3 regions of the Brevibacillus brevis NBRC 100599 genome follow, and region 3 is predicted to be linked to each of the others. Evidence: riboswitches for the same ligand, from Rfam matches in the RefSeq annotation. Region 3 holds a riboswitch; each other region holds the start of a gene.
What was found. A riboswitch is a leader RNA that binds a small molecule or an ion and turns the genes downstream of it on or off. The one in region 3 is predicted to bind cobalamin.
Positions count from the first base shown of each region.

Region 1: it holds a riboswitch for cobalamin, as region 3 does, so the genes downstream of both, BBR47_RS19715 (ABC transporter substrate-binding protein) here and nrdI (class Ib ribonucleoside-diphosphate reductase assembly flavoprotein NrdI) in region 3, are expected to answer to the same signal.
Region 2: it holds a riboswitch for cobalamin, as region 3 does, so the genes downstream of both, BBR47_RS10360 (ABC transporter substrate-binding protein) here and nrdI (class Ib ribonucleoside-diphosphate reductase assembly flavoprotein NrdI) in region 3, are expected to answer to the same signal.

Region 1 covers NC_012491.1:4,114,999-4,119,219, reverse strand. The annotation lists gene BBR47_RS19730 (MerR family transcriptional regulator) at 1-140, shown strand, start outside; gene BBR47_RS19725 (pyridoxamine 5'-phosphate oxidase family protein) at 188-772, opposite strand; gene BBR47_RS19720 (MBL fold metallo-hydrolase) at 929-1,873, shown strand; cobalamin riboswitch at 2,025-2,174, shown strand; gene BBR47_RS19715 (ABC transporter substrate-binding protein) at 2,330-3,325, shown strand; gene BBR47_RS19710 (FecCD family ABC transporter permease) at 3,327-4,221, shown strand, end outside.
Region 2 covers NC_012491.1:2,098,298-2,102,518, forward strand. The annotation lists gene BBR47_RS10345 (ABC transporter permease) at 1-42, shown strand, start outside; gene BBR47_RS10350 (alpha/beta fold hydrolase) at 99-869, opposite strand; gene BBR47_RS10355 (M24 family metallopeptidase) at 994-2,088, shown strand; cobalamin riboswitch at 2,102-2,302, shown strand; gene BBR47_RS10360 (ABC transporter substrate-binding protein) at 2,473-3,492, shown strand; gene BBR47_RS10365 (FecCD family ABC transporter permease) at 3,562-4,221, shown strand, end outside.
Region 3 covers NC_012491.1:3,318,055-3,322,275, reverse strand. The annotation lists gene BBR47_RS15845 (ACT domain-containing protein) at 1-351, shown strand, start outside; gene BBR47_RS15840 (alpha/beta hydrolase) at 357-956, opposite strand; cobalamin riboswitch at 1,293-1,492, shown strand; gene nrdI (class Ib ribonucleoside-diphosphate reductase assembly flavoprotein NrdI) at 1,654-2,013, shown strand; gene nrdE (class 1b ribonucleoside-diphosphate reductase subunit alpha) at 2,000-4,084, shown strand; gene nrdF (class 1b ribonucleoside-diphosphate reductase subunit beta) at 4,140-4,221, shown strand, end outside.

The DNA of each region.
Region 1 (4,221 bases), 800 kb from region 3:
ACAGCTACAGCAAAGAAGCGCACGCAGGTGTTGCCCAGATGTACGTCGATGACCCGCGCTTTACTGCTTACTATGACAAGGAACAGCCAGGTGTAGCCGAGTTTCTCCGCGATGCAGTGGTCATTTATACCAGCAAGTAAAGAGTTTTCAAACAAAGAAGCTGCGAGCAAGGCAGCTTCTTTGCGTTTTACGCTTCGTTATCCCCACCTACTGCGGGAAAAAGCTTTTGTCCCAGTGGTGTTGGCAAGCCATCCATGCTTACTACGTTGTTTTCCTTTTGATAAGCAAGCAGTTCCTGCTCGTCTTTAGCCAAAGTCCATTTCTGAAGGGTGTCCCGTTCTTTTGAGTAGGAATAGAAGGGGATAGCCCAGCCGCAAGAAGTCTTTACTTCCTGTACGTTTACGGTAATGATTTGACGAGCACCGGGCAGAAGCGGGAAGTCTTTTACGAGCTCATCCCACCGAGGCGAATCTGGGAGAATAACCGTTCCTTTGCCGAATAAGCGCATGATGAGAGGAGGGCCTTCAAATGCACAAAACATGAGAGTAATCCGGCCATTTTCCTGTAGATGTGCACTGGTTTCGTTTCCGCTTCCGGTCAGGTCTAAATAGGCCACCTCGGTAGGCGATATGATGCGAAAGGAATCGTACCCTTTCGGTGAAAGATTCACATGACCATCTGTATCCATAGGAGCAGAGGCAACAAAGAACATTCGTTGCTTCTTGATAAACTTCTCATGCTCAGGTCGTAACTCAGAAAAAAGCTGACCCATTTCGCACCCCTCCAGGTAATGAAATTGTTTTTGCTACCCTCATAATACGATGAAAATATGAAGAATTTGTGTTGTTTTTCCCAGTGCGTGCTAAATAGGTGATAAAGTGTAAATATTCTCGCAACAAAATGACCTTTGAAAAGGAGGAGCATTTACATGCAATCATCACAGCCAATTTACTTAGGGGAGCGCATCCATCTAATAGACGGTTTCGATATGGGCTGGGCGGAACGCACGGGGACTTATGTCATCGCTGAAGAAGAACTGACTTTGGTTGAAACAGGGCCAAGCCCCTCCGTCCCATACATCAAGACCGGCCTCGCCAAGCTCGGTTTTACCCCGGAGCAAGTAAAATACATCATCGTGACGCACATTCATTTGGATCATGCGGGAGGAGTGGGACTTTTTCTAAAGGATTGCCCAAACGCAAAGATCGTCGTCCATCCAAAGGGTGCACGTCACCTCGTTAATCCAAGCCGACTGATCGCAGGGGCGAGAGCGGTGTATCATGATGATTTTGATCGATTGTTTGATCCGATTGAGGCTGTTCCCGAAGAGCGGATTTTGATTCGTGGAGACGGGGATACACTAAAGATCGGAGCGAATTGCGTGTTGGAGTTTCTGGATTCGCCAGGGCATGCCAATCATCACTTCAGCATCTACGATCCCGTTAGCCGTGGCATGTTCACAGGTGATACGGCAGGTGTACTTTATCCGCAGCTTAAAAAGGATGGTATACACCTCGTACTGCCATCTACTTCTCCGAATCAGTTTGACCCGGATGCCATGTTAGCGTCTCTACGTCGATTTGAAGCGCGCAAGCTGAATCGCATTTACTTTGGTCATTTTGGGATGTCTGAACAGGTAGACGATGTGTACCGCCAAATACGTGAGTGGCTCCCTGTGTTTGTGGCGGAAGGAGAATCAACACTTGCTGTTGGACAAACATATGCTGATCTGTCTCGTAAGTTATTGGAACGAGTCTCGGAGCATCTACAGTCACAAGGCATCAATGATGACCACGAAGTTTTCGGAGTACTCAAGCTCGATTTACAGGTGTGCGCCATGGGCATTCTGGATTATTTGCACAAACGTGGTTAAAAGCTTTGCCAAAAGCATTCCATTTGCCTGAACCTTTTGTTCAGGTGTTTTCATTTTTAGCAGGCAAGAAAGTATTGGCTTACGTGTTTGTCATTCTTTTTTCATCCAAGGAATGCTATGATGTAGGATGAGTCATGGACTGTGACAATTTCAAACGTAACAGCAAATAGGTGCCTCGTCTTTTCTCAAAAAGATCGGGTGAAAAGGGAAGTCGGTGAAAATCCGACGCGGTCCCGCCACTGTAAATCGGCTCGTTCCTCAGCCGTAAGCCAGGAGACCTGCCTGTTTGTTTTTGTGCCTGTTGCCTTCGCGGAAAGGATCGGCCTATTTCAGGAAGCAGACCATCCTGTCTGTTTGCCCTGAGGTGCCGACCCTTTGATTTCCGAATGGAAGCAAGGGTCGCTTTTTTTATTGGAAGGTACAGTCAATCAGACACGCAGAAAGGAAGTTCTACATATGAAACGTTCATTGCGATTCATGATCCCACTACTAGTTGCGGCGAGCCTCGCAGGTTGTGCGGGTAACGATAACAGCCAGCAAGCACCTGGTGGACAAACCAGTGCACCGCAGACAGCACCGCAAGAGAATACAGCCGAGCAGCCTGCAAAACAAACTACGTATCCGTTGACAGTCAAGGATGCGACAGGAAAAGAAGTAACCTTTGCAAAAGCTCCTGAGCGAATCGTCTCCACATCACCTGCCGAGACAGAGATTTTGTTCGCATTAGGCTTGGAAAATCGGATCGTAGCTGTCTCAGACTACGATGATTATCCAGAAGCGGCGAAGACAAAACCGAAAATTGGCGGCGTCGTCAAACCGAATGAAGAAGCGATTCTCGCTCAAACGCCAGATATGGTCGTCGGTGGGATTTCGATGGAGAAGCCAGTGGCTGACAAGCTCAAATCTCTCGGGATGCCCGTCTACATTACCCATCCGACAAAGATGGATGACATCCTAAACAATGTGTTGGTGATGGGAGTTATCACTAACAAACAAGAACAAGCCGAAAAAGTTGTCGCGCAAATGAAGAAGGATATCGCGTACGTTCAAGAAGCAGTGAAAAATGTAAAACCAGAAGAGAAGAAAAAGGTATACCTTGAGTTTTCCCCAGGCTGGACAGTCGGAAAAGGTGAATTCATGGATGAACTCATCACACTGGCTGGAGCGACAAATATTGCCTCTGACACACAGGGCTGGAATCCGATCAGTGAAGAAAAGATTTTGCAAAACGATCCAGACGTCATTTTGTATGCGAGCGGAATTACCGATGAAAAGACTGGCGTCAAGCTGGAGGATATGATCGCCAAGCGTAATGGCTGGGATAAAATGAAGGCGATTCGTGAAAAACAAATCTTTGGCATGGACCAAAATATTTTGTCCCGTCCTGGTCCGCGTATTACACAAGGCTTGATTGAAGTAGCGAAGGCGATTTACCCTGACTTGGTGAAATAAAATGAAGAAACGATTGTTCATATGGGGAGGAGCCAGCTGTCTCGTCCTTCTGGCTTCAATAATCATCAGTATCTCGATGGGGGCGGCACACCTTCCCATTTCGCAAGTATGGCTCATCCTGCTCCACCAAATCTCGGGCTTGTCTGAGTGGATCACCGTAGCGTGGCCGGAGTCATCTGAGCAAATTGTCATGAAGGTTCGTTTTCCACGCGTTGTATTGGCTGTTTTGATTGGCGCCTGCTTATCTCTTGCGGGAGCGGGCTTTCAGGGAGTTTTGCGCAATCCGCTCGCAGATCCGTTTACGATGGGCGTGGCATCTGGTTCTGCTGTCGGAGCAGCCTTTTTGATCCTGTTTGGCTTGCAAATCAGCTTTTTGGGTGCATGGAGCACGCCTGTTGTCGCTTTTCTTACAGGACTGCTCAGTTTATGGATCGTACTCGGACTCGCGAACACCCAAGGAAAGCTGCAAACGGAGACCCTGATTTTGTCTGGTGTTGTGGTGCAGGCTTTTCTCGGCTCACTCGTTTCCTTTATGGTGTCGCTATCGGATCAGACGGTGAATGAGATCGTGTTCTGGCTGATGGGCAGCCTGTCATTTCGGGGCTGGGCCTTTACGTATGTCTTGATTCCGTACTTGGTCATAGGCGGAATGGTGCTGGTAAGCTATGCGCGTTCCTTGAACCTATTTGCGTTAGGCGAGCGGCAGGCTGCGCATCTCGGCGTCCATGTAGATCGAACGAAGCTGGTGGTTCTGGTCGTCTCGACACTCCTGACGGCAGCGGCGGTTTCTATCGCGGGAATTATCGGGTTCGTTGGCCTGGTGGTACCGCACCTCGTCCGTATGCTGGTTGGTCCTGACCATCGAATTTTACTGCCGATGGCCGCGATCTGTGGTG
Region 2 (4,221 bases), 1.2 Mb from region 3:
GACGGCTTGCGTGATGCACTCGACCCGCGGATGAAGAACTAGTCCAATCACAAAAAGACAGAAGGGAATGGAGATACCGTCCTTCTGTCTTTTCTTATTTATCCTTCTTCCATGAAGGTGCGGCACAACTGATTGAGTGCAGGGGCGGCTTTCGTGATGACTTGATGCTTTACGTTAGGGATTATCTCAAGTCTTGCTTTTGGCAATTTCAGTGTCAGCATTTGCGCATAATGATGCATACGTTTATCTTGTCCGCCATAGGCAAGTAAAATCGGAAGCTGGATGTTGCCCAGGCGCTCTGTACATTGATAGCGGTGTCCGGCAGTATAAAGGTATTTTAAGCTGGTGGGATCTGTTTTGGAGGCGTGCGCCGTCCATTTTTCCCGCATTTCTGGGCTATTGACATGTGAGGAGGCAATGGAACGGGCAAGAAGAGGGACTCCGTGAAGCATCGACAACGCTCGGGCCATCCAAAATCGTCCATGCAAATATAGGTCATTCACTTCGGAAAAACCGCTCACGAGTATACCGCCTCGCGCATGATCAGGATAACGAAGGCAATATTCTAGGGCGATAGAAGCACCTTGGGAGTACCCCAAAATAAAGGGACGCTCAATGCCGAGAGACGGGATCAGCTTATGGAGTCGTTCTGCCAATTCCCTAATAGAATAGGGCTTCTCCATGGGCGAACTGTCACCATGTCCGGGCAAATCAGGGACAATGAGCTGATAAGTATCTGCGAGTGTTTGCTGATAAACAAAATTGATAGAGCCGATGCATGGCGCATGGATACACAATAACGGCTGGCCTTTCCCCGATATGTGAAAAGCAAACTGCTTGCCATCCTGATGGACGAGTATTTGTTCCATTTTTGTTTTCACCCCACCTTTAGGTTGTCCGATCCGAAGTAGATTTTGCAATTGAACTCTTCTTTTTTTGATGGGGAAGTGGTATTCTCGCAATAGAATAATTGGTGAAAGCAGGGTGAAGAAGTTGTTTCAAGAGCGCATTTCGAAGCTCCACACGTTTTTGACAGAGCAAGAGCTGAACGCGGTGTTGATTACCTCTCCCAAGCACGTCTACTATTTGACCGGATTTTTTACTGACCCGCATGAACGTTTTATGGGTCTTGTTATTCCTGCTGAAGGAAAGCCTTCTTTAATTGTACCTGCTCTTGATCGTGAGGCGGCAGCAGAGGCTTCTTTCGTTCAAGATATCCATACACATACGGATATCCAAAACCCGTATGAAATCCTCAAGCAAGTGTTGCCAGCGAACTTGGCGAAGCTCGGCATTGAGAAAAGTCATATGACTGTCGAGCGCTATGAAGCACTTGGACAAGTTGTTCTGGCGTCGAGCTATGTGGACGTGGAAGAGCCACTGCGTGAAATGCGTTTGATCAAATCTGCGGACGAAGTGGATCGTCTGAAGCACGCTGTTCAGTTGGTCGAGGATTCCTTGCGGGAGACCCTGAAAAAAGTCAAAACAGGCATGACCGAGACAGAAATCGTAGCTGAGCTGGAATTCCAGATGAAGCGCTTGGGCGCAGAAGGTCCATCCTTTACGTCCATGGTATTGGCAGGGGAGAAGTCCGCTTTGCCACATGGGAAGCCAGGAACGCGCCAGGTGCAAGAAGGCGACTTGCTTTTGTTTGATATCGGGGTAGCTGCGAACGGATATGTATCCGATATTACTCGTACCTTTGCTGTAGGCAAGATCAGTGCCCAGCTACAAGAAATTTACGAGACAGTTTTGGCTGCCAACGAAGCGGCAATTGCTGAGATTCGTCCGGGTGTGACCTTTGCGCATTTGGATAAAACCGCTCGCGATGTTATCACCGCAAAAGGCTACGGAGAATACTTCATGCACCGCCTTGGGCATGGACTAGGGATGGATGTACATGAATATCCATCTGTTCACAGCCAGAACCAAGAAGTGCTTCGTCCAGGAATGGTCTTTACCATCGAGCCGGGCATCTATTTGCCAGGAGTAGGCGGCGTGCGAATTGAAGACGATGTATTGGTTACGGAAACAGGCGTTGAAATACTCACGCAGTTCCCGAAAAAACTAACTTCTATCAACCAATGAAGAAGTTGGAAAAATTGAATACGTATCGAATGGTGCTGGATGGCATATGCCGTCAGCTTAAAAGGGAAGTCCGGTGAGAAACCGGCGCGGTCCCGCCACTGTAACGAGGAGCGCCTAGCGAATAGCCACTGTTTTTTGCGAGACAAAAAATGGGAAGGTAGCTGGGTGTGTTGATCCGTAAGCCAGGAGACCTGCCATGCGATCATTTACAATCGACCCACGAGGATGGGGCAGATGTGGAAACAGTCTATGAAAGGGCGCCTTTGCGCCTGTTATGGCTATATCTACGTTTGTCATGCACCTCCCGATTGAAATGGGGGGTGCTTTTTTGGTGGGAACATTTGGTCTCATTTCATAATTTACATACAGAAAAGGGGATTACAGATGGTGAAGGCAAACAAAACAAAAACAGTGATGAAAGGACTAGGACTAGGCATCATGACGGGCGTCATGATTATGGTTTCGGCATGTGGCTCCACTACGACAACACAAGCTCCAGCCAAAACAGAACAAACGGCTGCTCCTGCAGCAGAGAGCAAGCCTGTAACATTAACCAATAATGGTATCGAAATGACCTATCCAAAAGCACCTGAGCGTGCCGTGACATTGAACCAACACGTAACCGAAATCATGCTGGCATTGGGCCTGGCTGATAAAATGGTCGGAACCGCTTACCTAGACGATAAAATCCTTCCAGAGTTAAAACTAGAATACGACAAGGTTCCGGTACTGTCTGACAAGTATCCTACGAAAGAAGTGCTGCTGGCAGCGAACCCAGACTTCGTGTACGCCGGATGGAAAAGCGGATTCGGCGAAAAGGGCGTAGGATCGATGCAGGATTTGGAAAAGGTCGGCATCAAATCGTACCTGCAAGAATCGTCTAGCAAGCCTGGTCCAACGATCGACGATGTGTTCGCGGATATTACGAACATCGGACGCATTTTCCGTGTGGAGGACAAAGCCAATGATTTGATCCATAAAATGAAGAGTGAAATGGATCAAACGATTAGCAAAATCGGCAAGGTGGACGAGCCACTTAAAGTGTTCGTGTACGACAACGGGGAAGATAAGCCATTCACAGCAGCCAACAATTACATGACGTCCTTAATCAAGACGGCTGGCGGCAAGAACATTTTTGATGACATTCAAAAGGGGTGGGCAGAGGTCAGTTGGGAACAAGTAGTGAGTCGCAATCCGGACGTGATTATTGTCGTAGACTACGGTGACAGAACTGTTGATCAAAAACGCAATTTCCTTTTGACCAAAAAAGAACTGGCAGATATTCCAGCGATTAAAAATCAACGACTGGTTGTATTGCCATTGTCTGCGGCTTCTGAAGGCGTTCGAGCACCGATTGCGCTGAAAATTTTGGCGGAAGGACTCTACCCGGATAAATTCAAATAGAGTACGCCCCTTTTAAGGGAGGGAATAGCACTGCAACAGATCAAGTTACCTTCTATCATCATTACTTTATTGGTTGGACTCTTCCTCTCGATTACGTTCGCAGTTACGCTGGGATCGGTGGAGATTAAACCGACTACGGTATGGAAAATCGCCTTATCAAAAATTCCGATGCTGACCCAATGGATTGAGGTGGACTGGTCCAAAGGGGAGCAAACAATTATTTGGGATATTCGCTTTCCGCGTGTACTCTTGGGGGCGATCGTCGGCGCAGGTCTGTCTGTCGTGGGAGTAGCGATCCAATCGTTGGTTCGCAACTCCCTGGCTGACCCGTATGTGTTAGGCGTATCTTCAGGTGCTTCCGTTGGAGCTACTTCGGTAATTATTTTCGGAGCATTCAGCATGTACGGGCAGTATGCGTTAACCTTTGGCGCTTTTACAGGCTCCCTCGTGTCCATCATTCTCATTTTTACACTATCCCGTATTGGAGGACAAAACTCGACGGTACGCCTGCTCATGGCTGGAATTGCGATATCTGCGATCTTGTCGGCCATTACCAGTCTGCTTGTGTTTTCAGCGCCGAATGAGCATGGAATTGGAACGGTTCTGTTTTGGTTAAGTGGCAGTCTGGCTGGCGGCAAATGGGAGTACCTGACGATTCCTACATTGATTGTCGTCATCTGTCTCATCGTCTTAATGGCCCAATACCGCTCGCTCAATGCGATGCTGATG
Region 3 (4,221 bases):
TCTGGCGAATATGCGAATCATTTGGCGATTTTGCGTGTAGGAGCGAACAAGTACACCTTTGCGCAAGATTGGAGAGAAGTGTACATCAGTGAAATCAATTACTGCGCGTGTCGCATACCTCCAGGGGCCCACGGATTGTTGGTTCGCCATATCGATTATCCAGGCGTGATTTATGATGTCTCACGAAAACTGGCCGAGTATCAAATCAATGTTTCCAAGTTGAATGTATCCCGCGAGCAAAAAGGGAAGAATGCCCTGCTTATCTCTGTGACTGATGAAGAGATTACACCAACGATTGTATCTGCCATCGAAGAGCTGCCCCAAATCACCAAAGTGTTATCTCTACAGTAAGCGAATCATGAAAAACAAAAACTGCCCGTTGTTAGTAGCGGGCAGTTTTTTTCGTGGCGAATCTGAGTCCTTGAGGACAATCGTTCGATCATCGCCAGCGATTTTTCTTTGACCAAGAATCGCCCATCGTTTTCCAACTCGCCGATCGTGAGAAGCGCATGGACGTCGAGGTCATCTGTCAGCAGGCTCGGCAATTGACTTTCCTTTGCAAGCAGCACGCTCTCATTCCAGTGGATAGAGGGACTACCGGCAATATACCGCTGGAACGCGTGTGGTCTCGATAGTAGCACATGCAAGACAAATAAGCCGCCTAGCGAATGTCCCAAAATCGCTTGCTGGGTCCGATCGATGGGGAAGTCGTTTTCGATGCTAGGCTTGAGCTCCTCCTCTAAAAAGGTTAGGAACTGCTCGGCTCCCCCCATCTGTGGCCACTCGGCTCCTTTTGGGCTGCCAGGAAGCTCTGAGGCGGGAACCTCATACGTGTAATCATAGAAACGGGCAGGATGGTATGGATCGTCTGTTGGATAGCCTATCCCGACGACGATAGCAGGATACACGCCAGTTCGTTCAGGGCCACGTGATTGTATCCGTATCGCTTCGGTCATAGTGGCAAAAACAGAGTTGCCATCTAGCAAATATATGACGGGAAAGCCTGATTCCGGAGGGGGATGCAGGTATACTTACGAAAATGTGATAGTCACGCTCTTGATAAGTCATGATTCTACGGTATGAACGAGGTATGACGACAGGTTGATAGTCGGTGCTTTTCATGAGGGCGACTCTCCAATCTCTCCAAGGCTAACCAACACGCACAAAATCTATTATATGAACGAGAACCAGAGATTGGCAATAGCCGAAAAAGGAGAATAGTTAGTTTTCGAAAAGAGCCCATACTGAGCTTGACTCCTACGATATATTGAGGTAAAGTAAGTTTTACCAACTACATATTGATGCGGTAAGGTGTTTACCAGCCAGATTTGGTAGACTTAATAGGGAAGTCGGTGAGAATCCGACGCGGTCCCGCCACTGTAATGAGAGAGTTCCATTTGCGAAAGAAGGCCACTGATCATGAGGATCGGGAAGGTGAAAATGGAGCGATGATCCAAAAGCCAGGAGACCTGCCTAACCGCTTGCACTGTTTACCCTACGGGAGATAGGGAAGTGTTCGAGCGCTCAATTCGCATTGGCGAATTGCTAGATGGAAGTCATCACGCGCATTCGGCATGTAAACGTCGGATGCGCTTTTACTTTGGCTAAATAACATACATACAGAGTAAAAATAGCAAGGATAGGATGAGGGACATGCTAATCGCTTATGATTCAAAAACAGGAAACGTCCGACGATTCGTCAACAAAATTAATCTGCCACATGTGGAAATTGATCAAGATATGGTGCTGGACGAGCCATTCATTTTGATCACATACACGACGGGATTCGGACAAGTGCCGGAGAAGGTGGCGACGTTCCTGAAGCGAAATCATGTCCATCTGCGCGGGGTATCTGCCAGCGGCAACCGCAACTGGGGAACCAGCTTTGCCAAAAGTGCAGATACGATCGCGAGCCAATATGGCGTTCCGGTGATTTCTAAATTCGAATTGTCCGGTACCGGCCGTGACGTGGAACAATTTACGAGTGGGGTGGCAGCAATTGCGGCATATTGAATTGAACAACGAACTGATGCAGCGTGGCAACGACGGATTTTATCAACTGGAAAAGGATCGGGAAGCGGTTGCGGTCTTCATGGAAGAAGTGCAGTCCAACACGATGACTTTTGGCAGTGTCAAAGAACGCATGGACTATTTGATCGAGAATGACTTCTATGAAAACGTCTATGAAACATACACAGTTGAGCAGGTCGATGAAGTTTTCCGTTTGGCCTATGACGCCGATTTTCAATTTGCTTCGTATATGGCTATCTCCAAATTTTATAAAGATTACGCTTTGAAAACGAACGATAAATCGATGTACTTGGAGCAGTATCCAGACAGAGTGGCCGTTGTGGCACTGTCACTTGGACAAGGTGACTTTGATCTCGCCAAGCGTTTAACGGTCTCCATGATGGACCAACGCTTGCAACCAGCGACACCAACCTTCCTGAACGCAGGCAAAAGCCGCCGGGGAGAAATGGTTTCCTGCTTCTTGCTCGAAATGGATGATTCACTGAATTCCATCAACTTTATTTTGGGAACTTGTATGCAGCTATCCAAAATTGGCGGCGGTGTAGCCGTGAACCTGTCCAAGCTTCGCGGACGAGGAGAGCCGATTAAAGGCGTCGAGGGCGCGGCAAAAGGTGTCATGCCGGTTCTCAAGCTGTTGGAAGATGCGTTTTCCTACGCGGATCAAATGGGGCAACGAAAAGGCTCAGGTGCAGCGTACTACAACATCTTCGGCTGGGATATCAACGAGTTTCTCGATTGCAAAAAGATCAATGCGGATGAAAAAGCCCGCATCAAAACGTTGTCCATCGGCCTGATCGTACCAAACGTGTTCTACAAGCTGGCTGAGGAAAACAAGCCATTGACTGTGTTTGCTCCGTACTCCGTGTACAAAGAATACGGTGTGCATCTGGATGATATGGACCTCGATGAGATGTACGAGGAGCTCTTGGCTAACGATCGCATCAAGAAAAAGACCGTGATGAGCGCACGCGAGATGTTGACCAAAATCGCGATGATCCAAATGGAATCGGGCTATCCGTACATCATGAACAAAACGAATGCGAACAACAACCATGCTCTGAAAGATCTCGGTTCGGTAAAAATGTCAAACCTGTGCACGGAAATCTTCCAGCTACAGGAGACTTCGACGATTACCAATTACGGCGAGATGGATATCATCCGTCGCGATATTAGCTGCAATCTGGCATCGCTCAATATTGTCAATGTGATGGAACGCAAAATGATCCGCGAATCTGTCCACGAAGGAATCGAAGCCATTACAGCCGTGAGTGACATGACGCGTGTAGAAAACGCTCCAGGCGTTCAAAAGGCAAATCGTGAGCTGCACTCTGTAGGTCTCGGTGCGATGAATCTGAACGGATATCTGGCAAAGAACAGAATCGCTTATGAAAGTGAAGAAGCGAAAGATTTCGCCCGTACGTTCTTCATGATGATGAACTTCTACTCCTTGGAAAAAAGTATGGAAATTGCAAGGGAAACAGGCATGACCTTCTTGGGCTTTGAACAATCGGAATATGCAAAAGGCACTTATTTTAACAAGTACGTGACGAACGATTACAGCCCGCGGACGGAAAAAGCAAAGCTTCTCTTTGAAGGAATGCACATTCCGACGCCAGCAGATTGGGCGGAGCTACAGCAAAAGGTGCAAAAGCATGGCGTTTATCATGCGTACCGTTTGGCGATTGCACCGACACAGAGCATTTCCTACATTCAGAATGCGACTTCTAGCGTGATGCCAATTGTTGAGCATATCGAAACGAGAACGTATGCCAACTCTACGACGTATTACCCGATGCCGTACTTGTCGCAGGAAAACTATTTTTACTACAAATCGGCGTATGTAATCGATCAATTCAAAGTGATTGATCTGATTGCCGAAATTCAAGAGCACATCGACCAAGGAATTTCGACTGTGCTGCACGTGAACAGCAACATTTCAACCAGAGAACTGGCTCGCTATTACATTTACGCAGCGAAAAAAGGTCTGAAGTCGCTCTACTATACGCGGACGAAGCATTTGACTGTAGAAGAGTGCATTAGCTGCGCTGTTTAGTGAACGCGATTCATATAAGGAAAAGCATCAAGCAAAAAGAGAAGAGGAACGCCATATGAAAGCAGTCAATTGGAACAGGCCGGACGACGATTTTACGATGACGTTTTGGAATCAAAACATCATGCAGTTCTGGACGG